3 regions of the Ensifer fredii genome follow, and region 1 is predicted to be linked to each of the others. Evidence: predicted binding sites of a transcription regulator. Region 1 holds the regulator's gene; each other region holds the start of a gene.
What was found. The regulator LexA, encoded in region 1, represses DNA repair genes until DNA is damaged. The targets are predictions, from matches to a motif close to TGTTCNNNNTGTGTTCNG.
Positions count from the first base shown of each region.

Region 2: a site for LexA is predicted at 5,614-5,631, ahead of NXT3_RS32470 (ImuA family protein). Genes of this name have one in related genera too.
Region 3: a site for LexA is predicted at 2,969-2,986, ahead of NXT3_RS29755 (DUF763 domain-containing protein). Genes of this name have one in related genera too.

Region 1 is NZ_CP024307.1:1,906,991-1,914,403, forward strand. Features, by position in the region: gene NXT3_RS09485 (H-NS histone family protein) at 10-297, shown strand; gene NXT3_RS32345 (peptidoglycan recognition protein family protein) at 385-1,119, shown strand; gene NXT3_RS09495 (cell wall anchor protein) at 1,141-1,464, shown strand; gene NXT3_RS09500 (hypothetical protein) at 1,467-1,844, shown strand; gene NXT3_RS09505 (hypothetical protein) at 1,933-2,568, shown strand; gene NXT3_RS09515 (hypothetical protein) at 2,743-3,186, opposite strand; gene NXT3_RS09525 (hypothetical protein) at 3,589-4,107, opposite strand; gene NXT3_RS09530 (hypothetical protein) at 4,268-4,567, opposite strand; gene lexA (transcriptional repressor LexA) at 5,074-5,784, opposite strand; gene NXT3_RS31945 (hypothetical protein) at 6,019-6,186, opposite strand; tRNA gene NXT3_RS09540 (tRNA-Ala) at 6,499-6,574, opposite strand; gene NXT3_RS09545 (sugar phosphate isomerase/epimerase family protein) at 6,662-7,413, opposite strand, start outside.
Region 2 is NZ_CP024307.1:3,780,447-3,787,859, reverse strand. Features, by position in the region: gene NXT3_RS18580 (aldose epimerase family protein) at 1-1,004, shown strand, start outside; gene NXT3_RS32475 (PIN-like domain-containing protein) at 1,038-1,703, opposite strand; tRNA gene NXT3_RS18570 (tRNA-Gly) at 2,039-2,113, opposite strand; gene NXT3_RS18565 (prolyl-tRNA synthetase associated domain-containing protein) at 2,366-2,875, shown strand; gene trxA (thioredoxin) at 2,937-3,914, shown strand; gene NXT3_RS18555 (LON peptidase substrate-binding domain-containing protein) at 4,060-4,740, shown strand; gene NXT3_RS18550 (Trm112 family protein) at 4,751-4,939, shown strand; gene NXT3_RS18545 (metallopeptidase family protein) at 5,049-5,483, opposite strand; gene NXT3_RS32470 (ImuA family protein) at 5,652-6,605, shown strand; gene NXT3_RS18540 (DUF6504 family protein) at 6,646-7,413, shown strand, end outside.
Region 3 is NZ_CP024310.1:1,312,455-1,319,867, reverse strand. Features, by position in the region: gene catE (catalase) at 1-1,104, shown strand, start outside; gene NXT3_RS29765 (ATP-dependent DNA ligase) at 1,128-2,222, shown strand; gene NXT3_RS29760 (DNA-3-methyladenine glycosylase) at 2,330-2,878, opposite strand; gene NXT3_RS29755 (DUF763 domain-containing protein) at 3,037-4,320, shown strand; gene NXT3_RS29750 (hypothetical protein) at 4,396-4,659, shown strand; gene NXT3_RS29745 (hypothetical protein) at 4,767-5,093, opposite strand; gene NXT3_RS29740 (hypothetical protein) at 5,237-5,452, shown strand; partial or broken gene NXT3_RS29735 (DUF3175 domain-containing protein) at 5,512-5,749, shown strand; gene NXT3_RS29730 (glutathione S-transferase) at 5,792-6,514, shown strand; gene NXT3_RS29725 (UdgX family uracil-DNA binding protein) at 6,519-7,160, opposite strand; gene treZ (malto-oligosyltrehalose trehalohydrolase) at 7,244-7,413, opposite strand, start outside.

The sequences.
Region 1 (7,413 bases):
AGGCCGCGAATGAGCAACATAGACTTCTCTTCCCTCACCATCGAAGAAATCGATGCCGCTCTAGAAGAGCTGCCGAAGCTCAGAAAGATCAAGGTTGAAGCGCGTCGCGCCGAACTCTTGGAAGAACTACAGAGGCTCGGTGGCCTTCCAAAGCGGATGCCGGTTCGCATGCCCCCAAAATTTCGGGATGACAAAGGCAACACGTGGACAGGTCAGGGGACAACTCCGATCTGGATCAGGGAACTGGAAGAGGCCGGTGGCAGTCGAGAGCAATACCGGATTAAGAAAAAGGACTGAAAGCCCCTCGTCCTTGAAGCCCCGCTTAGGCGGGGTTTTTTATTGCCAATAGGGCAGACACATCATCCTCCAACGATCAGGTGAACAATGGCAAATCGCAAGCGCACGACGCTTGGGGTCGTGCACGTTACTGCCACGCCGCCAGGCTGGGACAAGGGCGTCGCCGGCATCCGAGCAATTCATAAGGCTCAGGGCTGGTCCGACATCGGCTATAACGAGATCATCAATGCGGACGGTCGTGCCGAGATCGGCCGCGGCAAGATGGCGATCGGCGCCCATGTCGCCGGCTTCAACTCGATCTCCTACGGCTTGGCGATGGTCGGCGGGGTAGACGCCTCCGGCCGGCCGGACGTGAACACGCTCAAGAATGCGCAGTTCGCCACGCTGGAAAGGCGGATGCGCGAGCTGTTGGAGGAATTTCCCGACATCAAGTGGTGCGGCCACCGGGATCTGTCACCGGACAAGAACGGCAATGGCGTGATCGAGCCGTTCGAGCACATCAAGGCATGCCCGTGCTTTGACGTCATCCCCTGGGCCGCGGCGAAGGGTCTCCCGGTCGCCGATATCCGGGGCAACTGGAAGCCGATCGTCATCGAAAACAAACCGGTGATCGAGGGGCCAGACACTCGCACTGCTTACCTGCAGCGGCTGCTCGTCCGGGACGGCTATGCCCTCGGCCCGATCGACGGCATCGTCGGCAGGAAAACCCGTGCCGCCATCCGCGCCTTCCAACTCGCCTCAAACCTGCCCGAAAGCGGCGACTTCGACGCCCCGACGGTCAGCAAACTCCGCCTCCTCTTCGAAGCCAAGGCTACGGCCTAACCCTCAAAAGGAAAATCTGAAATGATCAAGTCTCTGCTCTTCGTGGCAGCGGCGGCCTTTACGCTGTCCGCTTGCCAAACCACGTCCTCGATCGACAGCGCCATCCAGAAGAACCTTCCCCAGGTTTGCTCGGCGGCAGCTACGGCTCACTCCGCCTTCGTCATCGTCGCCAGCACCGGCGACATCAAACAGCGCACCGTTGCGCGCGAGGCGGCTGCCTGGGCTGCGCTGGACGTCATCTGCAAAGACCCGAGCTCGGTTACGGCGGCAACCGCGCTGGTCAAAGCGGCCGAAAGCTATGCCGTGATGGTGGCCGCGCTCCGCGAAGCCAAGGCAGCGGAGTGACGATGATGGATGCGAGACAGAAACTAGAGAACAAGATCATCGGTGCGGTCGTAAGCGCAGTTGGCAATCCTGCCGTTCCGGCCCAGCCAGGAGCTGTGTCTCCCATCGCCGAGGCGGTTACAAAGAAGATCGCGCCGGAGATCATCGCGGCGACGAATAATGAGCCGTGGTGGCAGTCCCGCGTCATGTGGGGGTCGATCGTTGCGATTGCCGCCCCCATCGCCGCTCCGCTGCTGTCGTGGGTGATCGGTGAGACCGTCACCATCAGCGCTGATGAGCAGGCGAACATCGCTGCCGCACTCGCCGCCGCTGGTTCTGCCGTAGGCGGGTTGCTGGCAATTTACGGGCGGTTCCGCGCTCGCAAGCCGATCGGCGAATGACATCATACGGCCGCCGCATCCCCGCGGCGGCCGATTTCTTTGGATCGCATAAGCATGGGGCATCGGGGACATAATGGCGGATGATGATATGAACGGGAATGATCCACACCGCACCTATACAGATGCAGTGACGGCACAGCTCGGGGAACGGGTGACGAACCTCGGACGGCGGCAGACAGACCTTGAGGCGGAGATGAGAACCGGCTTCAAGCAAATGGAATCTGCGGTCGGCGCGCTTGCGGCCGAGATGCGCAATTCCGTGGCCGCTCTGTCGTCGACACTCGCGGAGCGAAACCGTCCACAGTGGCAGGCCCTCGGCGTTGCATTGAGCTTCTGCACGATTCTCGGCGCTCTCGCCTATTGGCCAATCAACGCCGCGACGAGCGACCTGAAGGCCTCGGTTTCCATCCTGAACGAAAAGATGGTGACGCAGAAGGAAATGGAGTGGCGGTCGGCGCGCGGCGCCGAAGACAGGTTGCAGCAGCAGTCCATGCTGAAAGACCTGCGCGATGCCCAGGTGCCACGTCAGGAGCTCGATCGCGTCTGGACGAGCTACGATCAGCGCTTTGCTGACCATCAACGGCAGATAGACGAGGTGAAACAGGCGCAGGGGAGCGTCTACAGTCAGCGCGACATCATCCTCGATCTCAAGGAAAACCAGCAGCGGCTGGAGCGGGAGATCGCCAGGCTACTCGCTTCCTCGGGCAACTCGCTGGACCGATAGCGGCTGTATCTGCTCGGCATAACCGTCGGCGGCCGGCTTCGGCATAACATGTAAATCAGGTCGTCGCAGCCGAGGCCGCACCACCGATGTTTGTCCGGCCGCACCCATATCAGGCACGTCTGGCCGATCAGTCGCGTATCGGCATCTCGGCGGCGGTGAAAGCCTGCTCAATCCTTAATCAAAATCGACCGAGTCAGGAAAAGCCGATTCATCGTTCACCAACTCATCATCTTCCGGCTCCGGAATTATGACTGGAATTTTTCCTGCGTCGAGATCGGCGGAGCCGTCAAAAGACAAGCGCACGGCAAGCGTCCCGGGTCCGTCCGGAACAAAATGAAGATCGGTAGGCGTGAAAATAGCAGGAAATCTCTCGTCGGCCACGGTAAAGTCCACAGCGACGTCAGCGACAGAGATCTCCTCGTGGCCATTGTCAAAGAATGCAGAAATTGTGGCAGTATGCTTTCCGCGCTCCAGTCCGCGCGCCTCGATCCAGTTGGAAAGTTTCACGACATCTCCGGCTGAAGCGAACAGCACACCTGGGTATACTCCAATCAAAATGGACTTGCCGTTGACCTCTATCCGAACATCATCACAGAAGATTGAACGGACCTCGATCATCGAGACCACCTAATCGCATGGCTTATCCTGGCCGCGCGCGGCATTTTCTGGTGCGCTGATGTGGAAAGCACCACTAGGTTGTTTACTTGCTCCGGGTGATGAAAGCACGTGGCATGGCGCATGTTTGCGACTGGTTCTTTCAGGGGCCAGCACGAGTCCACCTTCATAACGCGACCGTCGATCGCGAATAAGATTCGAGCAGCAGTATCGATCGTCCAGTTGCCGGGCGCGCCTAAGAGCCTTGAGACCTGGGCCGGATCCTTCCCAAGCCGCCTTGCCAAAGTAGCGTTAGAGATACCTGACTCCACGCAGTTACGCACGACGAGGTCATACATGTCCTCGCGAGCGTTCTCTGCCACATAGCCAAGCGTTCTCTCCGATATGCGCTGGTCGCCTTGCGGTTCAGCCAATATTGAAGTGCTTGGAGACATAATCTTCCACCTTTTCACCATAAATAGGGGGATGCCCCGGAAATAGGGAATCCCATTCTTGCCTGCATAGTTGTGCTGCCGCTCGAAAGTCCAAGCCTGCTCGCGGCATCCATTTGAGCAACACCAAGATGTCTGGCTCGGCAAATCCGCCAAAAACTCGGATGGCGGGCTGCGGGTCTCGGATCCGAACGTCGACGATCCCCAGAAGTACGGGGTCCACCCTTGCTATTGTGCAACTGGCGTCTTTGTCGTGCGGGTCCATGCCAAACGTCACATAGGACCCGTTTGAGATGCGCTCCAAGACAGATAATGTCCTACCGGAAAGCCTGGCGAACCGGCCGTCGACACCATCTCCGTCCACGAATTGCTGCACTTCTTTTCCAAGAAAAATGTGCCTCTGGACCAAATAGGACGGACGGGCGGGAACAAGTAAGCGCAGCGTCTCATCGGGGTTCTCGCAGTGTGTTTTTATTACCTCGCTTATTGACATATATGTCAACACATCCCCGTCAACAAATTATTAATTTTTGAAATCATCAACCCTTCGTGATGTTCACGAGCGTTGCAATATGCGCACAACCATTCGTTAGACGGCTGATTGAAGCGATCTTTGTCTCAGAGTCAACAGCCGCTGGCTCCGCCGGAGGCGCTCAGGGACGCTCGCTGTGTTGCTGCTCCACTTGATCGGCATATCCTTCAGCGGCCGGCCTTGGCGTGAACATGTAGATCAGGTCGTCGCATCCGAGCCCGCATCTCTGGTGCTCTCTCAGCTGCGTCCTGCGCTCACAGCTCTGGCCGATCAGGTTTATAAAGTCGCGGATAGGCATGTCGGCGCCGTGCTTTTCGATCAGCCGAGCGACGTTGTAGCGGCCCTTTCGCCCGCACTGCGAACAGGTCAGAACCATCTGGGGGAGGGTGAATTCGGCGAGTGTTCGTAGACGTTCAGGCATGCGCGATGCTCCTCGTTTGAGGTTGTCGAATCCCGCATGTCGTGAAGGGCGCCCGCACGCGCCGATGAGCAATTATCCTCGGTTTTCCGTTTCTGAAAAGTCGAGATTCCTCTGAAAAATCAATGGTGCAAAAACGGCAAAAAACGAGGCGCTTTTGGACCTGTTTTTCAGAAACGACATTGATTTTATTGGAAGTGGAGGGGATTTGCAGTCCTCTGCGTCACCACTCCGCCACGAGGCCTCTCGTGCTCGTAAAATCGAGCGATGGCGGGCGTTTAAAACGAATCCATGTGGAGCGCAAGAGGGAGACGTTCAAAAAAGACGCCCACAAACAGCTTTGAACAGGCCGGAATACGAGAGCGCTTCTTGCCGGTGGCATGGCGGACGCCGAGACCAATAAACGCCGGCCGCAGTAAGCGAGATCACGGAAGGCAAAGAGAACAGTTCTGTCGTCGCGACCGCGCGAAACGACCGCACACAGGATCGGCACAGGAACCCAAATCGGCCTAGTGATAGCGCCGGATCAGACCGACGAGTTTGCCCTGAATTTTCACGCGGTCGGGTCCGAAGATGCGCGTTTCGTAAGCCGGATTCGCCGCTTCCAGTGCGATCGATGCGCCCTTGCGGCGGAATCGCTTCAAGGTTGCCTCCTCGTCGTCGATCAGGGCGACGACGATGTCGCCCGGGCTGGCGGTGCTGGCGTTGCGGATGATCACCGTGTCGCCATCGAGAATGCCCGCCTCGATCATCGAATCGCCCTTGATTTCGAGGGCGTAGTGCTCGCCGCTGCCGATCATCTCGACCGGCACGGAAATCTCGTGCGTATTGTTCTGAATGGCCGAAATCGGCACGCCGGCGGCGATCCGGCCCATGACCGGCACTGTTATAGACGCGCTCTCGACCGGCGGCGTTGGCGCCGGCTTCGGTGCCGGGGGCTTGCCGAGGCTGCCCTCGATGACGCTCGGCGAGAAGCCGCGCCGCGGCTGGGCTGGGCTCGAATAGGCTTCCGGCAGCTTGATGACCTCGAGCGCTCGGGCCCGATTGGGTAGCCGGCGAATGAAACCGCGTTCTTCCAGCGCAGTGATCAGCCGGTGGATGCCCGATTTCGACGCAAGATCGAGCGCATCTTTCATCTCGTCGAAGGAGGGCGGGACCCCGGATTCCTTCATCCGTTCATGAATGAACAGAAGCAATTCCTGTTGCTTGCGGGTCAGCATGCGCGTCACTCCAGATTCGCGAAACAAATCAAGAACAGAAACTATCCGTTCCATATGTGTTCCGCAAGCACTTAATATTCCGTGAACTCATGCGTCGAGGCGCGTCCGCTATCAGGGCGGCACGGACGGTTTGCGGGTTTCGATGGTGGTGAAGACTTGCGTGCGGCAAGCGTCACACATAGGCGAGCGTTTGCTCACCTTTGACGACGCTGTGCATCGTCTTGACAAGCCGTCCTAGTAGGCGAGGCGCAGCCCGCCGGGGCTAAGAACGTCGAAGTCGGGTTCAGGGTAGGGGCCGTACCACTGGGTGTAGGTCGTGTTGCCCGTAGCGCCTGTCGTGGCGCATCCTGAAAGTGTGAGAAGAGCGATTAAGGCGGCGGCGATCAGAGATTTGAGAGGCATGGTAGTCCCCACTTGCGGGAGTTGCCGATATGCAATGATGCCAGGTGCTAAGTCTCTCTCAAATCAGGCTCTTTGGCAAGCGAGGGGCAAGGCGGGAAGACGGCACATCGGGTGGAAAACACCGCTCCCTCTGACTTCGGGTCGCTCGCTTCTTAACGGAATTCGCGTTCGCAATGGGTCTGCTGCGAACACAGTCTGAAGTGGTGGTCGTCCGAGGGTGACGAGCCACGTCGGATCGGCCCGCTACAGAGATGTCGCTGATGTCTTAGCGATGTTCTGTTACCTATGTCTCCGGGTCGGACAAAGGTCGTTTGGTGGAGTCGAAGGGAGTCGAACCCTCGACCTCCGCAGTGCGATTGCGGCGCTCTCCCAACTGAGCTACGACCCCAGCCGTTCACCTATATAGGCGGATTTGAGCGCCCGCGCCAGTCCCTCCCGGCGTCTCGCGTGGGGAGGATCGGGGCCGTCGTGGATGTCACTCGAGGAGAATTTGCTTGAGCGTCGCGGCGTCCTCGATGAAGGCGGCGGGATCGTCATTGGCGACGAATTCCAGCATTGCAAAGCGTCGCCCGGTCCAGCGCGATGCGGGGAGGGCCGTGAGGACGCTTCGCCAATAGTCGGATGCCGATGCCAGGGGAAAACGGTTGCGATTTCGATCCCAGGCGAAGACGTGGACATGAGATACATGCTGACCGATGCGGGCGACCTCTGCGAGCGCCTCGCCGAGCTCCAGCCCGGGCCGCGGCTGCCAATAGAGATAAACATTGTCGTGGGCGATCGCGTCGATCAGGCGGCTTGCCGAGTCGGTCGTGTCCGTCAGCGATCGCGGGTGATATTCCAGCGAGACGGTCACGCGGTGGCGCGCGGCTTCGGCGCCCATGTCGCGGATCGCCTTTGCGGCATCACGTCTTTCGCCTGCGCTGTAGTCCTTTGAATCGCGCCGGCGGGTGCCTGGCCAGATGCGGATATTCGAGGCACCGAGTGCAATCGCGCTCTCGAGCGCACGCCTGAATTCGATGAGGTCGTCAGTCGGTGGCGCGACATAGGATCCGTAGGATGTCGTCAGTTCGGCCCTTGCGCTGAGGAGCCCGACGATCCGGGCGTTGGACGTGTCGCCTGGAGCAATATGAGCGTCGCCTGCCCATTCGATCGCCGCAAGACCGGCGCTCCGGGCTAAGCCGACGATTTTTTCCGGAGGCAAGCTCCTGAAGGTGACGGTGCAGAGCC
Region 2 (7,413 bases), 1.9 Mb from region 1:
CGGAAATCTTCGGCCACCTGCCGTCCGGCGAACCGGTGCATCGGCTGACGCTCACGGGCGGCGGGCTGACCGCCAGGGTTTTGACCTGGGGCTCGGTCATCCAGGACCTGCGGCTTGACGGCCATCAGGCGCCGCTCGTGCTCGGCTTTGAGGATTTCCAAAGCTATCCGGCCCACTCCTCCTATTTCGGCGCCACGCCCGGGCGCAACGCCAACCGCATCGGCGACGGGGGCTTCATGCTCGACGGCAAGGCCTATCAACTCGAGCTCAACGAGAAGGGCGTCACACATCTGCACGGCGGCAGCGACAATATCGGCAAGCGCAACTGGACGATCCTCGACCGGGCGGAGGGCAGCGTGACGCTCCGGATCACCGATCCCGATGGCCGCGCCGGCTATCCCGGCAACTGCACGGTGACCTGCACCTATGCGCTGAAGCCGGGCGGCACGCTGAACGTCCTCTACGAAACCGAGACCGACGCGCCGACGCTCGCCAATGTCTGCCAGCACAGCTATTTCAATCTCGACGGCGGCGAGGACGCGCGCGGCCATGACATCATGATCGCCGCCGACCATTACCTGCCGACGGACGAGCGGCTGATCCCGACCGGCGAAATCCGCCCCGTCGCCGGCACTGCCTTCGACCTCCGCGAGATGACCTCGCTCAAGCGCCAGATGCAAGGCGACAGGATCGCCTATGACCATAATTTCTGCCTCTCGCCGGAGCGCATGCGGAAGCGCTCGGTGGCGCTGGTGCGCAGCATCAATTCCGGCGTCTCGCTGGAGGTGCGGACGACCGAGCCCGGCGTCCAGCTTTACACCGGATCCAAACTGAACGTGCCGGTCTCTGGCCTCGAAGGCCGCCGCTACGGCCCCTTCGCCGGCTTCTGCCTCGAGACGCAAGTCTGGCCCGATGCGGTGAACCACCGAGGTTTTCCGAATGGTGTGCTGAGGCCGGGTGAGGTGCTCCGGCAAGAGACGGACTACGTTTTCGCCAAGAGCTGAAACGGATATATAGCGCGAAGTATCTAAAGGTGCTCAAAGAGGGAGAGAGCGAAGCTTCGTGTGTTTGCCGATCGGAACTCGTGCATCGAAGGTGCGGCAAGGCCATCTGGAAACGATTGTCGCTGCCACCATGTGCATAGGCGATTTTTGATAGGCGGGCGCCAAGACAAAGCCGTGTAACCCAGCGGAGCGTAGTGCTGCTCGTTCTGCCGAATTTCTGAGAACTCGGGTATCTCCGGTGATGAACATCCACGATTCCGCTGAGGTGCGCAAAAATTCTATCCATTCCAAATCGGTGGAATTTCGCCCGCGCGGTAAGCCGGAGAGATCTTTGATGTGCAGGGCCGAGTGGCCAAAGTGACTTATGAAACCATGTAATGTTGAGGCGAGAACTGGCGAGGTGCAGTTGTCGAACAGAACCTTCACCATCCGCTGACTGAGAGAACCTTCAAATTCCACGGCGCGGCGCACCGATGATTCGGGCACGTCAAAGGCCATGTTCAGCAGGCGTTCTCGTTCCTGGCCGTCGGGGTCGGTCTCGATGACGTGCAAGAATATCTTACGTCCATCAGTCCGAAATCGGTCGGTAGAAAGAGGGTGGTCGCGGCCGAGCTCCTCACGGGCAATCTGAATTGCAGCGCGCACCTTTATTGCTGAAATACCTGCTCGAATGAACGCGTCTGCAACTCTGATTTCCATCAGGTCTCTGAAGTCGAGCACCAACCGATCATCACCAAGATTGATTGCCGGAGCCCAGAGCGGTGCGTACGTAGAACCCTGGCGGAGTGTCCGCGCAGCCATCGAGAGATTTTCGACGCGGGCACGTGAAGGAGGCGTCCTGCTTCCGCAGGCGTGTATAGTCCCACTCCTATCAGGTAGCTCATCCCGAAATCTCCTACGCCCATAGATTCAATAAACGAGATTCCTGTCAACAACTTTAAGCAAGTGCTCGCGAGCGCTGACAGTGAGCTTGTTAGGACGCGTTTTAGACAGGCAAAAGCTGCTAGAAAGCTGCTGATAATCTTTGAGAAAACTGGAGCGGGCGAAGGGATTCGAACCCTCGACCCCAACCTTGGCAAGGTTGTGCTCTACCCCTGAGCTACACCCGCTCATCAGACCCAGGTCCGGGGTAGTCTGTGGACCGTGGGTTGCCGCCCCGTCTTGCGGCGACCGGCGCTATATGGCCTATCGATTTTTCAAATGCAACAGGGAAATGGCGCGGAAGGCAAGAATTTTTTCGGGCTAATCCCAAAAGGCCGCCATGCCGCGATCCCCCGCCGTTGGCCGCCCTTGAGATTGCGTAAGCCGGCCCTTCCTCGTAAAGCAGGACAAAATCTAAAGCCGTCGGAAGGATCAAGATGATGAGCGAGGCACAGCCGAAATCCGCGGAAGACCTATTCCGCTTTCTCGACGAACTCGGTATCGAGCACAGGACGAAGCAGCATCAGCCGGTCTTTACCGTCGCCGAATCGGTGGCGCTGCGCGATGAAATTCCCGGCGGACATACAAAAAACCTGTTCCTGAAGGACAAAAAGGACAATTATTTCCTGCTGACCGTCGAGGAGAATGCGACGGTGGACCTGAAGACCATTCATCAGACCATCGGCGCGGCCAGCAAGGTCTCCTTCGGCAAGCCGGAGAAGCTGATGGAATATCTGGGCGTGATCCCCGGCGCCGTGACCGCCTTCGGCGCGATCAACGACACCTCGGGCAAGGTGAAGATCATTCTCGACGAGGGGCTGATGGAATTCGACACGATCAACTGCCACCCGCTCTCGAACGACCAGACGACCTCGATCGCCGCCACCGATATGCTGCGCTTCATGGAGGCGACCGGACACGAGCCGCTTGTCTTGAAAGTGACGGCCTGACATACGATCTTTGGTGCGGAAAGCATCAAGTCGGGCGGCAAGCCCGCGAGGAGAGAGAAGAATGGGCGGTAGCGACAATCCCTATGCAGGTTCCTTCGGCAACCAGATGACGGCCTCGGCCTCGTTCGGCGGGCAGCCGGCACCGAATGCCGCGGTCGCCGGCGACCTGATCAAGGAGACGACCACCGCCGCCTTCGCCCGCGACGTGCTCGAGGCCTCGCGCCAGCAGCCGGTGCTGGTCGATTTCTGGGCACCCTGGTGCGGCCCCTGCAAACAGCTGACGCCGGTCATCGAGAAGGTGGTCAAGGAAGCCGCCGGCCGCGTCAAGCTCGTCAAGATGAACATCGACGACCATCCGTCGATCGCCGGACAGCTCGGCATCCAGTCGATCCCGGCGGTCATCGCTTTTGTCGGCGGGCGTCCCGTCGACGGCTTCATGGGCGCTATCCCCGAGAGCCAGATCAAGCAGTTCATCGACCGTATCGCCGGCCCGGCCGTCGACGATTCCAAGGCAGAGGTCGAGGCCGTGCTTGCCGACGCCAAGGCGCTTTTCGAAGCCGGCGATGCCCAGAACGCCGCCGGCCTCTACGGCGCCGTGCTGCAGGCGGAGCCGGAAAACACCGAGGCGATCGCCGGCATGGTCGAATGCATGATCGCGCTCGGCCAGCTTGCCGAGGCGCGCCAGGCGCTCTCGCAACTGCCGGAAGAACCGGCGAAAGCCGCGGCAATCGGTGCCGTTTCGAAGAAGCTCGATCAGATCGAGGAGGCTCGCAAGCTCGGCGATCCGGTGGCTCTCGAGCAGCAACTGGCACACAACCCGGACGACCACGCGGCACGGCTGAAGCTTGCCAAGATCCGCAATGTCGAGGGCGACAGGACCGGCGCCGCCGAGCATCTCCTGACGATCATGAAGCGCGACCGCAGCTTCGAGGACGACGCCGCCCGGCGCGAGCTCCTGTCCTTCTTCGAAGTGTGGGGACCGAAGGATCCGACGACGATTGCCGCCCGGCGCAAGCTGTCTTCTCTTCTCTTCTCCTGATCGGAAGACAGCCGGCAGCCGAGCCGTTTTTTGCGTCTCCGATCGCAGCTTTTGCCTTGAGATTTTCGAGGGATGCACCATTTCTTGAGCGTGCGGCCCGCGTTTATGAAATGGGGGACGCCGCGATCTTCAGGGGCAATCGGAAATGCATGTCGGAAATGCGCGTTATCTCAGTCCGAAGGATCTGCCGGAGATCATTCCGGTCTTCCCCCTGACGGGCGCGCTGCTGCTTCCGGGTGCCCAGCTTCCTCTCAACATCTTTGAACCCCGCTACCTCGCAATGTTCGATGACGCGCTCTCCGGTGACCGGCTGATCGGCATCGTCCAGCCCTCCTTTGCCGAAGGCCGCAGCGACATCGATTCCTCGCCGGTGCCGGCACTCTGCCAGGTCGGCTGCATCGGCCGCATCACCTCCTTCGCCGAAACCGGCGACGGCCGCTACATCACCTCGCTCACCGGCGTCTGCCGCTACAGGCTGTTTGCCGAAATTTCCGGCGTGCGCGGCTATCGCCGCTTCCGCATCGGCCCCTTCGCGGCCGATCTCGAAGGGCCGGACGACGAGGCCCTCGTCGATCGCGAGGCGCTGCTTGCCGCCTTTCGCGCCTATCTCGACGCCAACAAGCTGGAGGCGGACTGGGAAAGCGTCGAACGGGCGAGCAACCGTACGCTCGTCAATTCGATGGCGATGATGTCGCCCTATGGGCCGGCGGAGAAGCAGGCGCTGCTCGAAGCGCCGGATCTCAAGACGCGCGCCGAAACGCTGATCGCGATTACCGAGATCGTGCTCGCCCGCAATTTCGGCGATCTCGACAACATTCTGCAGTGAAGACGAAGCCATGGACGCAAACGCCAGCAGGGTCGATCCGAAACTTCTCGAATTGCTCGTCTGTCCGCTGACAAAGGGGCGGCTTAGCTACGATGCCGAGGCCCACGAGCTGGTCTCGGAAAAGGCCCGCCTCGCCTATCCGATCCGCGACGGCGTGCCGATCATGCTTGTCTCGGAAGCGCGCAAGATCGAAGATTAGGCGACGGTTGCTTGCCCCCTCATCCCGCTGCCGCGACCTTCTCCCCGCGAGCGGGGCGAAGGTGCCGGCAGGCGGATGAGGGGCAAATCGATGGAAGGTCGTTTGTGCCCTAACCGCCGACGTGCTCGACGCTCGCCTCGATCCGCTCCATGTCGTCGTCGGAAAGACCGAAATGGTGGCCGATCTCGTGAATCAGCACATGGGTGATGATATCGCCGAGTGTTTCCTCGTTTTCCGCCCAGTAGTCGAGGATCGGGCGGCGGTAGAGGGTGATGCGGTTGGGAAACTGGCCGGTCTCCATGGTGAAGCGTTCGCCGATGCCGCGGCCTTCGAAGAGGCCGAGCAGGTCGAAAGGCGTCTCGAGCGCCATGTCTTCGAAGACGTCGTCGCTGGGGAAATCGGCAACTTCGATGATGAGGTCCGTCGTCAGCTTGCGGAATTCGTCCGGTAGGTGGCTATAGGCTTCAAAAGCAAGCTGTTCGAATGTGGTAAGCGTCGGTGCGTGGCGTTCCCGCCAATCATCGGTCTGGTCAATGCGGGCCATAGGCACTCCTTGTTGCCCTCATATAGCGATTTCCCGTTTGTTTTTCGAGTGTTGAATTCTGTTCAGGCGAGGCTGAGGAATAAATTCTTATTCTTTGCTGTTGACTCTTCCTGCCAGCTCTGGAATCCATAAGAACATAACATGAACATTTGATGGGAGTTGACCGTCATGGCCGAGAACGCCGTGCAACGGCAAACCATACTTTCCCTTCGTGACACCATAGCACGGATTGAAAATTGCAGCTTGCCTGGAATCGTGCGGACCGCCAAGACGGCCGATGCCGCCGGCTTTCGGCGCGGCAGTGAAGGGACCTTGCATCGCAAGGTGCTGCCGCTCGGGATCGGGCCGCTCGACGGTCTCCTCAAGGGCGGGCTGCCGCTCGAAGGGATGATGGAAATCCGCAATGCCGAAACCCGCGATGCGGGCGCGGCCGCCGGCTTCGTGGCGGCGCTTGCGGTGCTCTACCAGCAGGAGAGGAGGGAGAAAGGCCATCTCGCTCCGGTGCTCTGGATCAGCCAGGCGCTCGCTTGCCGCGAGGCGGGGCAACTCTATGCGCCCGGCCTCAAGTCCTATGGGCTCGATCCGGAGCGCTTCCTCTTCGTCGCGGCGCGCACCGTCAAGGATGCGCTCTGGGTCGCCGAGACGGCGCTTTCGGTGCCGGTCTTCGCCGCGGTCGTTCTGGAAATCCGCGGCAATCCCGCCTGTCTCACCTTGAGCGAGAGCCGGCGCCTCAATGTCCGGGCCCGGGCGGGTCATGTGCCTCTGCTTCTCTTCCGCCAGGCGGGCAAGGAGGAGGCGAGCAGCGCCTTTTTCCGCTTCCAGATCAAGCCGGCGCCGGCCGGCGAACGTCCTCTCCCCGATGGCTCGGTGCTTTGCGGCAGCATCGACCATCCCGCCTTTCACCTCCTTGTCGAAAAAAGCAGGGCTTATGCCGCTGCCGACATCTTTCTGGAATGGAACGCCCATGACCGCCGCTTCTACCCCCTCGACGAACGCCGGAGCGCCGCTCTTCAGGCCAACGGACAGCCAGAGAATCCTGTCGATCCACTTTCCTCACCTGCCGGCCGACCGCCTCGCGCGCAGCCGCTGGGGCGCCTCCTGGCTTTCGCGCGGGCGTCCTGATCATCCGCCGGTCGTTTTCGCCGCCAAGATCGACAATGCCATGCGCCTCGTCGCGCTCGACACGCTTGCCGAGAAGATCGGCCTGAAGCGCGGGCAGGGGGCGGCGGAGGCCCGCGCCATGTGCCCGGCGCTCGACGTGATCGCCGCCGATCCGGCGGCCGACCAGGCCTTTCTGGAAGGGCTTGCCGACTGGTGCGACCGCTACACGCCGCTGGTCGCGCTCGACGGAAAGGACGGCCTGTTTCTCGACATCACCGGCTGCGCCCACCTGCATGGCGGCGAGAAGGGGCTTGTCAGCGATCTCCTGTCCCGGCTTTTCTCGCTCGGCGTCGAGGCGCGGGCGACCGTCTCCTCCGCAGCCGGCCTTTCCTGGGCCGCCGCCCGCTACGGCGATGTGGCCGTCATCGAAGCGGGAGAGGCCGGTCGGGTTCTTGCACCCTTGCCGGTTGCGGCGCTCCGCCTGCCGAAGGAAACCGCCGCAGCCCTCGAGCGCGTCGGGCTGAAACAGATCGGCGACCTTCTCGAAGCGCCGCGCGCGCCGCTTGCCCGCCGCTTCGGTTCCCTCCTTCTCCTCAGGCTCGACCAGGCGAGAGGCGCGGCGGACGAACCTTTGTCGCCGCGCCTGCCGGTGCCGAGCTTTGCCGCCGAGCGCCGGCTCGCCGAACCGCTGATGGACGAGGAATACATTCTCGAACTGACCCGTCACCTTGCCAAGGACGTCCGCACCTCGCTGGAGCGGCATGGCGAAGGCGGGCGGCTGTTCGAGCTTCTTCTGTTTCGCGTCGACGGACGGGTATTCCGTGTGCGG
Region 3 (7,413 bases), on a different replicon from region 1:
CCGGAGAATTTCTTCGCCGAGACCGAGCAGGTCGCCTTCATGACCCAGAACGTGCCGCCGGGCATCGACTTCAGCGATGACCCCCTGCTGCAGGGGCGCAACTTCTCCTATCTCGACACGCAGCTGAAGCGGCTCGGCAGCCCGAACTTCACCCATCTGCCAATCAATGCGCCGAAATGTCCCTTCCAGCACTTCCAGCAGGACGGCCACATGGCCATGCGCAATCCGGTCGGGCGCGTGAATTACCAGCCGAATTCCTGGGGCGAGGGGCCGCGCGAGTCTCCGACGAAGGGGTTCCGGCATTTCGCTTCGGAGGAGCAGGGGCCGAAACTGCGCATTCGGGCCGAGAGCTTCGCGGACCACTATAGCCAGGCGCGCCAGTTCTTCATCAGCCAGACGCCGCCCGAGCAGCGTCATATTGCTGACGCCCTGACCTTCGAATTGAGCAAGGTGGAGACACCTGTGATCCGCGAGCGCATGGTCGCCCATCTCCTCAATATCGACGAGACGCTCGGCAAGAAGGTCGGCCACGCGCTCGGGTTGCAAACAATGCCGAAGCCGGCCGAAGCTGCCGTACCCACGCGGCAGGACCTCGATCCATCGCCGGCGCTCAGCATCATCGAGCGCGGTCCGAAGCGCTTCGAGGGCCGTAAGCTCGGAATTCTGGCGACCGACGGCGCGGATGCGGCGCTGCTCGATGGCCTGATCGCTGCGGTCACGGAGCAAAAGGCAGCCTTCGAGCTGATCGCCCCCAAGGTCGGCGGATTCACCGCCTCGGACGGCAGGTGGGTCGCAGCCCATCAGATGGTCGATGGCGGCCCATCCGTGCTCTACGACGCGGTGGTGCTTCTTCCTTCGGCAGAGGCCGTCGCCGATCTGATCGATGTCGCCACCGCCCGCGATTTCGTGGCCGATGCTTTCGCCCACTGCAAATATATCGGCTTTGTCGGTGCGGCACGTCCCCTCCTGGAGAGGGCCGGCATTGCCGACGCCCTCGACGAGGGAACGATCGAGCTCACCGATGCCGGGAGCATCGCCGCCTTCTTCAAGGAACTCGGCAAGCTGCGCGTCTGGGCGAGGGAACCGGCCGTGAAGCTGAAATAGGGCGATCGGGGAAGGAGTGGACGATGCCGTCACCGGCGCATCGAAAACCGACCAAGGCGACCGGACGGCCGCGCTCGGCGAGAAAGGCAAGGGCGGCGGCGGAGGCTGTATCGGCCGGCGGCTTCGCGCTGCCGGTCAGCACCGCGCCGATGGAGGCCCGCTCTGCGACCGAGCTTCCGAGCGATGGGGCATGGCAGTATGAGCCGAAATGGGACGGCTTCCGCTGCCTTGCCTTCAAATCCGGCGAGGAGGTTGATCTTAGGGCCAAATCCGGCAAGCCGCTCGGGCGGTTTTTCCCGGAAGTCATCGCCCTCTTGCGCCGGCTGGACGCCCGGCAATTCGTCCTTGACGGTGAACTCGTCATCGAAGTCGAGGGGCGTCTTTCCTTCGACGCCCTGCAGATGCGCCTGCATCCGGCGGCAAGCCGCGTCGAGAAGCTCGCGCAGCAAACGCCGGCCCGCCTCATCCTGTTCGACATGCTGGTCGACGCAAAGGGGGCAGTCCTGACCGACAAGCCTCTTCCCGCCCGGAGAGCGGCACTGGAAGCCTTTGCCGCCAAAAACGCAGTTCCGGACAAGCTCGCCCTTTCCCCCTTCACGCGAGACCGACAGGAGGCCGAGCGATGGCTCGCCTCGTGGGAGGCGGGCGCGACCGACGGCGTCGTCGCCAAGCGGCGCGACGGGAATTACGAATGCGGCGAGCGTGCGATGGTCAAGGTCAAGCGCCTGAAGACCGCCGATTGCGTCGTAGGCGGCTTCCGCTACGAGAGCGACAGCGACGAGGTTGGTTCCCTCCTGCTCGGCCTCTACGACAGCGACGGAACGCTGAACCATGTCGGCTTTACTGCGACGATTTCCGACAAGGAGCGCCCGGCATTGACACGTCGGCTGGAGGCATTGCGCGAGCCGCCCGGCTTTACCGGCAAGGCACCCGGCGGCCCGAGCCGCTGGAGCACAGAGCGCAGCGGCGAATGGGAACCGGTCCGTCCGGAGCTGGTGGTCGAGGTGAGATTCGATCACGTCAGCAGCCGTCGTTTCCGCCATGGCACGAAGCTGATGCGCTGGCGTCCCGACAAGGATCCGCGCCAATGCACCTATGAGCAGATCGAGCCACGCTGACAGGCCAAAGCGCGTCGCGAGAAAATGTATTCACGCTGCGCGCTTTAGGTCCTTGTTTTGTGCATGTCGTCATCCCAAAACCGCTGCACACTTTTGGGCAAGAGGCGTTAGAACTTGCGGCTGAGGAAGGGCGAGTTCTGCAGCCCGAAGCGCCAGGGGTGCTCGACGGCCTTGGATATTCCGACGCGAAGGCCGGTTGCAACGGGCGGCCGCTTCGTCTGCAGGCTTAGCTGGAAGGGCTTTCCGTTAAGCGGCAAGCCATCCTGTTCCTTGCCGATCGCGAGCGCCTGGCCGACTCGTCCGGGGCCGGAACAGAGCAACCTGTCTTGCGAAACGCCGCGCCGCTCCCGCATCGTCTCCAGCCCCCATCTCGGCTCGATGGCGCGGACGAGCACGGCGCTGCCGGGCAGGCAGACGAAATTCAGGCACCAGTGAAGACCGTAGGAAAGATAGACATACGCATGCGCCGGCGGGCCGAACATCGAGCGGTTGCGGTTCGTGGTACCGGCGAAGCTGTGGGAGGCGGCATCTTCGGGCAGATAAGCTTCCGTCTCGACTATGATGCCGCCGATGCCGGAGACAGCGAATTCCGCACCGATTAAATCGGCGGCGACCTTAACGGCGTCGCGCGCAAAGAAGCTGTCATCCCACTGCAATCGATAGCGCTCCCCGATCTATGCCGGTCGTATGTAGTCTCATATTTTCACGCTCGCCAACGTTGCGCCCGAAACTTGCGCGCAGCCACTGAGAACTTTCCGCGAACATCCGAAGCATGTAGGGTTAAATCAAAGACGATACGACGAGGAGCCGAGACATGGCGCAACGAGCGGGCAATGCGGATCTGCCGCTGCATGGCGGCCGGGTCCCGAAGTGGCTGGGCGACCGGATGACACGCCTCGGCACTCTGATCACCGAGGCGATCGTCCATCATTATGGACGGGACGAATTCCTGAGGCGGCTTGCGCACCCGTTCTGGTTCCAGTCCTTCGGCGCGGTGATGGGCATGGACTGGCATTCGTCGGGGATCACCACCAGCGTCATCGGCGCCTTGAAGCGTGGCCTGACGCCGCTTTCGGGCGAACTCGGCATTCACGTCTGCGGCGGCCGTGGCCGGCATTCCCGAATGACCCCGGGCGAACTTGTCGTGATCGGCGAACGCATCGGGTTCGACGGCGCGAGGCTTGCCGAGGCGAGCCGCCTCGTCGCCAAGGTCGACAGTGCCGCCGTACAGGACGGCTTCGATCTCTACCTTCACGGCTTCATTGTCACGGACGATGCGAGCTGGGTGGTTGTCCAGCAGGGCATGAATGGCGACCGACGGCAGGCACGGCGCTATCACTGGCTTTCCGAAGGCCTGGATAGCTTCGTCGACTCGCCGCATGCGGCGATCGAGGGGCGGGAGCAGGGCAAGATCATCAACCTTGCGGACCGGCGCGCCGGCGCCTCGCGGGCAAGCCAGCTCGACCTTTTAAGCGCGCTCGGACCCGATGGCCTCATGCGCGAGCTGGCGACGATCGAGGCGCGCGGGCCGGGACTGCCGGCTCCGGCCCAGCCGATGCTGCCGCACCTCTTCATGCCGGCCCATCACGACGTGCGCGAAAGCGACGTGAACATGCGGCGCCTGCACGGCAATTTCGCCGCCGCAGCTGATCGCGGGCCGAAGGATTTCGAGGAACTGCTTCTCGTGCCGGGCGTCGGCGCGCGAACCGTCAAGGCGCTCGCGATGGTCGCCGAGGTGGTGCACGGCACGCCGTGCCGCTTTTCCGACCCGGCTCGTTTTTCGCTCGCCCATGGCGGCAAGGACCGTCATCCCTTCCCGGTGCCGCTCAAGGTCTATGACGAGACGATCAACGTGATGAAATCGGCGGTGCAGAAAGGGCGGCTCGGGCGAGAGGAGGAACTCGCCGCCTTGCGGCGGCTCGATGAGCAGTCGCGCCAGTTGGAGCGCTACGTCACCGGCCCGGATCTTAAGGAGATCGTTGCCGGCGAGTTCAGAAATTCTGCCCGCTTTGGCGGGCGGAGCGTGTTCGGCTGGGAGCCGGAGGACAAGGAAGACCACAGGGACGCTGCCGCCGTCAAGGGCCGCAGCCGCAGCTGAGCTCACGGGAACAATCACCGGACCGATCGATTAGAGGGGCGAGATGCGAGACATCCCCAACCGAAGGAGGTTCCGGTGAGCGCTTCGAAAACAACGACCGATCACGACACGATCCGCAAATGGGCAGAGAGCCGCGACGGCCATCCGGCCCGCGTCAAGGGGGCATCCGACGGCGGTTTGCTGCGCATCGACTTTGGAAAGCCGGAAGAGAGGCTGGAGGAGATTTCCTGGGAGGATTTCTTCAGCATATTCGACGAGAACAAGCTGGCCTTCCTTTATCAGGACCGGACCGCGGAGGGGAAAGTCAGCCGTTTCTTCAAGTTCGTCGACCGCGAGTGAGAGCGGACACTTGCAAGGAAACCCTGTTCAGGCCGCCGCCGTATGGCGCGCCTATTTTGAGGTATGACGTGTTTTGAACCGGCCTCGCCGCGGGTGAGTTGGAGAAGCTAACGCGTCGCGACGAGCCTTTGAATTTCCTCCAGCCGTGCCCTCAGCCTCTGAATCTCGTCGCGCTTCTCGGTAACCACATCCTTTGCCGTCTCGATCCGGTCGGCGCCGGGGAGCGTACCGATTGCGGTATGCGCCTCGGTCGCAATCGCATCGATCTCTGCCTCGAGCTCGGCGATGCGCTCCTGCAGGTCAGTGATCTGTTGCCGGACCGTACCACTGGTCTCTGCCGCATGACGTTCCGACGCATCGATCGGTTCGTCGACACCGTGCGGATCAAGAGGGCGTGCGACGGTCGGGGATCGCGCTTTTCCGTGCTTGCTCATGGCTGGTCTCCCGTAAGCGCTCTAAACTCCGGGAAGCCTCCGTTGTTCCGGTGGTACGATGCGGATTTGCGAGCTTCTTTTCATGTCGTTGGAACTTCCTCTCGCGAGGGCCGTTTTTGTGAATCATGTCCGGGAGGGATTCGATGCATGCACAGGAATGCCTAGAGCTTCATTTCGACCTGATGAGCGGGAGAGCGTTGCTCTGCTGTGGCGACAAGGATTATGTGTTGCCTGATTTTTATCCCACGAAGGAGACGGCAAGGATGGCGGCCCAGCAATTCGCCTGGGAAAAGCTCGGCTGGAAGGACCGGGCGCGCGAATTTCGGCAGGCTTCCGAATTGCCCGTGTGGCTGCGCTGAGCCGCTGATGGGGCCCGAAGGGCAACGGCAGTAAAAAGACGACGAAATGGTCGCAAGAGGTGACGGCGCATAGCAATGCGCTGGACATCGAGCCCGGTATCTATGCCTCGGACGATCCGCGGAAGATTGCACGTTCCCTGAGACGCTCGGCGGAAGCGAGCGACCGCCGTAAGTCGAGCGCCTACCGGTCCGCGATGTCGATGCTCACCTTCTATATCAACAGGGCAGGCCTCTGGATTGGCCGACGAACAGCGGTGCGTGCTCGAACAGGCGAAGGACGAACTCAGGAGGGATTTTCGGGCGGGAGCCCACAGGCTGAACCGGGAGACGAGGGATTTCATGGCATTCACGCTCTATTACTGGGACGGAATTCCCGGCCGCGGCGAATTTGTGCGGCTCGCGTTGGAGGACGCAGGCGCCGACTATGTAGATGCGGCGCGCCAGCCGGGCGGCACAGATGCAATGCTGAAGCTGATGAAGGATGCTGGCGGTGCCACCAGCCCTTTCGCGCCCCCCTTTCTGGTCGATGGCGAACTGCTCATCTCCCACGTCGCCAATATCCTGTTCTATCTCGGCCCGAGGCTGGGGCTGACGCCCGAGGATGAGGGCCTGCGCCACGTTGCCAACGGCCTGCAATTGACGGTGACGGATCTCGTTACCGAAATCCACGACACGCACCATCCGATAGGCGTGTCGCTCTATTACGAGGAGCAGAAACCGCAAGCGTCGAAGCGGGCGGAGAACTTCCTATCCGAGCGGCTCCCGAAATATCTTGGCTATTTCGAACGCGTTCTCGCCCAAAATCCGGAAGGCCCGGAGCATAGCGTCGGCGGGCGACCGAGCTATGTCGATCTTTCGCTGTTCCACCTGGTCGAGGGGCTCCGCTACGCGTTTCCGAACGCGATGCGTGCCAATGAAGAGCATGTGCCGGCGCTGATTGCGCTGCATGATTCGGTCGCGGCGCGACCGCGGATCATGAGCTATCTGGCTTCCGACAGGCGCTTGCCCTTCAACGAGTCCTGCATTTTCCGCCGCTATCCCGAACTCGACCGACCGTCCTGAGTTGCTAATCCACGTGGCCGGCGATTTGGGCGAGGTCTTTCACGAAGCGGGCGCGTTCCGCCGCGGCGTCGTCCCTGTTCTGAATTCTGAGAAGATAGGAGGGATGGATGGTGACGAGCACCGGGTATCCGGCGGGCGTGGCGACCAGGTCGCCGCGGTTTTTCATCACGCCGGCGCGGCGTCCGAGCAGCGACGAAAGCGCCGTTGCACCCAGCGCGACGACGACCTTGGGCCGCAGCTGCTCGAGCTCTGCGCCGAGCCACCAGGAACAGCGCTGGATCTCGCCCGCATTGGGCCGCGAATGCAGGCGGCGCTTGCCGCGTTGCTCGAACTTAAAATGCTTGACGGCATTGGTGAGATAGCAGCTTGAGCGATCGATGCCTGCCTCATGCAGGCACTCGTCGAGAATACGTCCCGCCGGGCCGACGAAGGGCCGCCCGGCCAGATCCTCGCGATCGCCGGGCTGTTCGCCGACAAGGACGACGCGGGCCTTGCCGGGTCCCTCGCCAAACACGAGCTGCGTCGCATGCTTGTAGAGATCGCAACGCTCGCAGCCCTCGGCCTGCTTGCGCAACGCTGCAATGGAGGGCGCATCAGCGTGCTCGCCGGAAAGGGCCGGACCCATTTTTACAAGTTCAGTCGGCATGGCTTTCAAGACACGAGCCTCGGTCCATTTCAGTCGTGCAATCGGCTAAACCGACAGGCTCCGACCATGTTCCGTTCGCTACGTTAATTGGACCGTACGGCAGCAACGATGCTTGGGCCCGGCAACTCACGTCCGTCCAATTTAAGTGCGCCGAATATCTGCTCGCCGCAGATCGGCGGTACGGCGGCTTTGCCTGCGGAGAGATTGGCGCGCAACTCGAGCACCGGGCCGCCGAACGACCAGTCAACGGCGA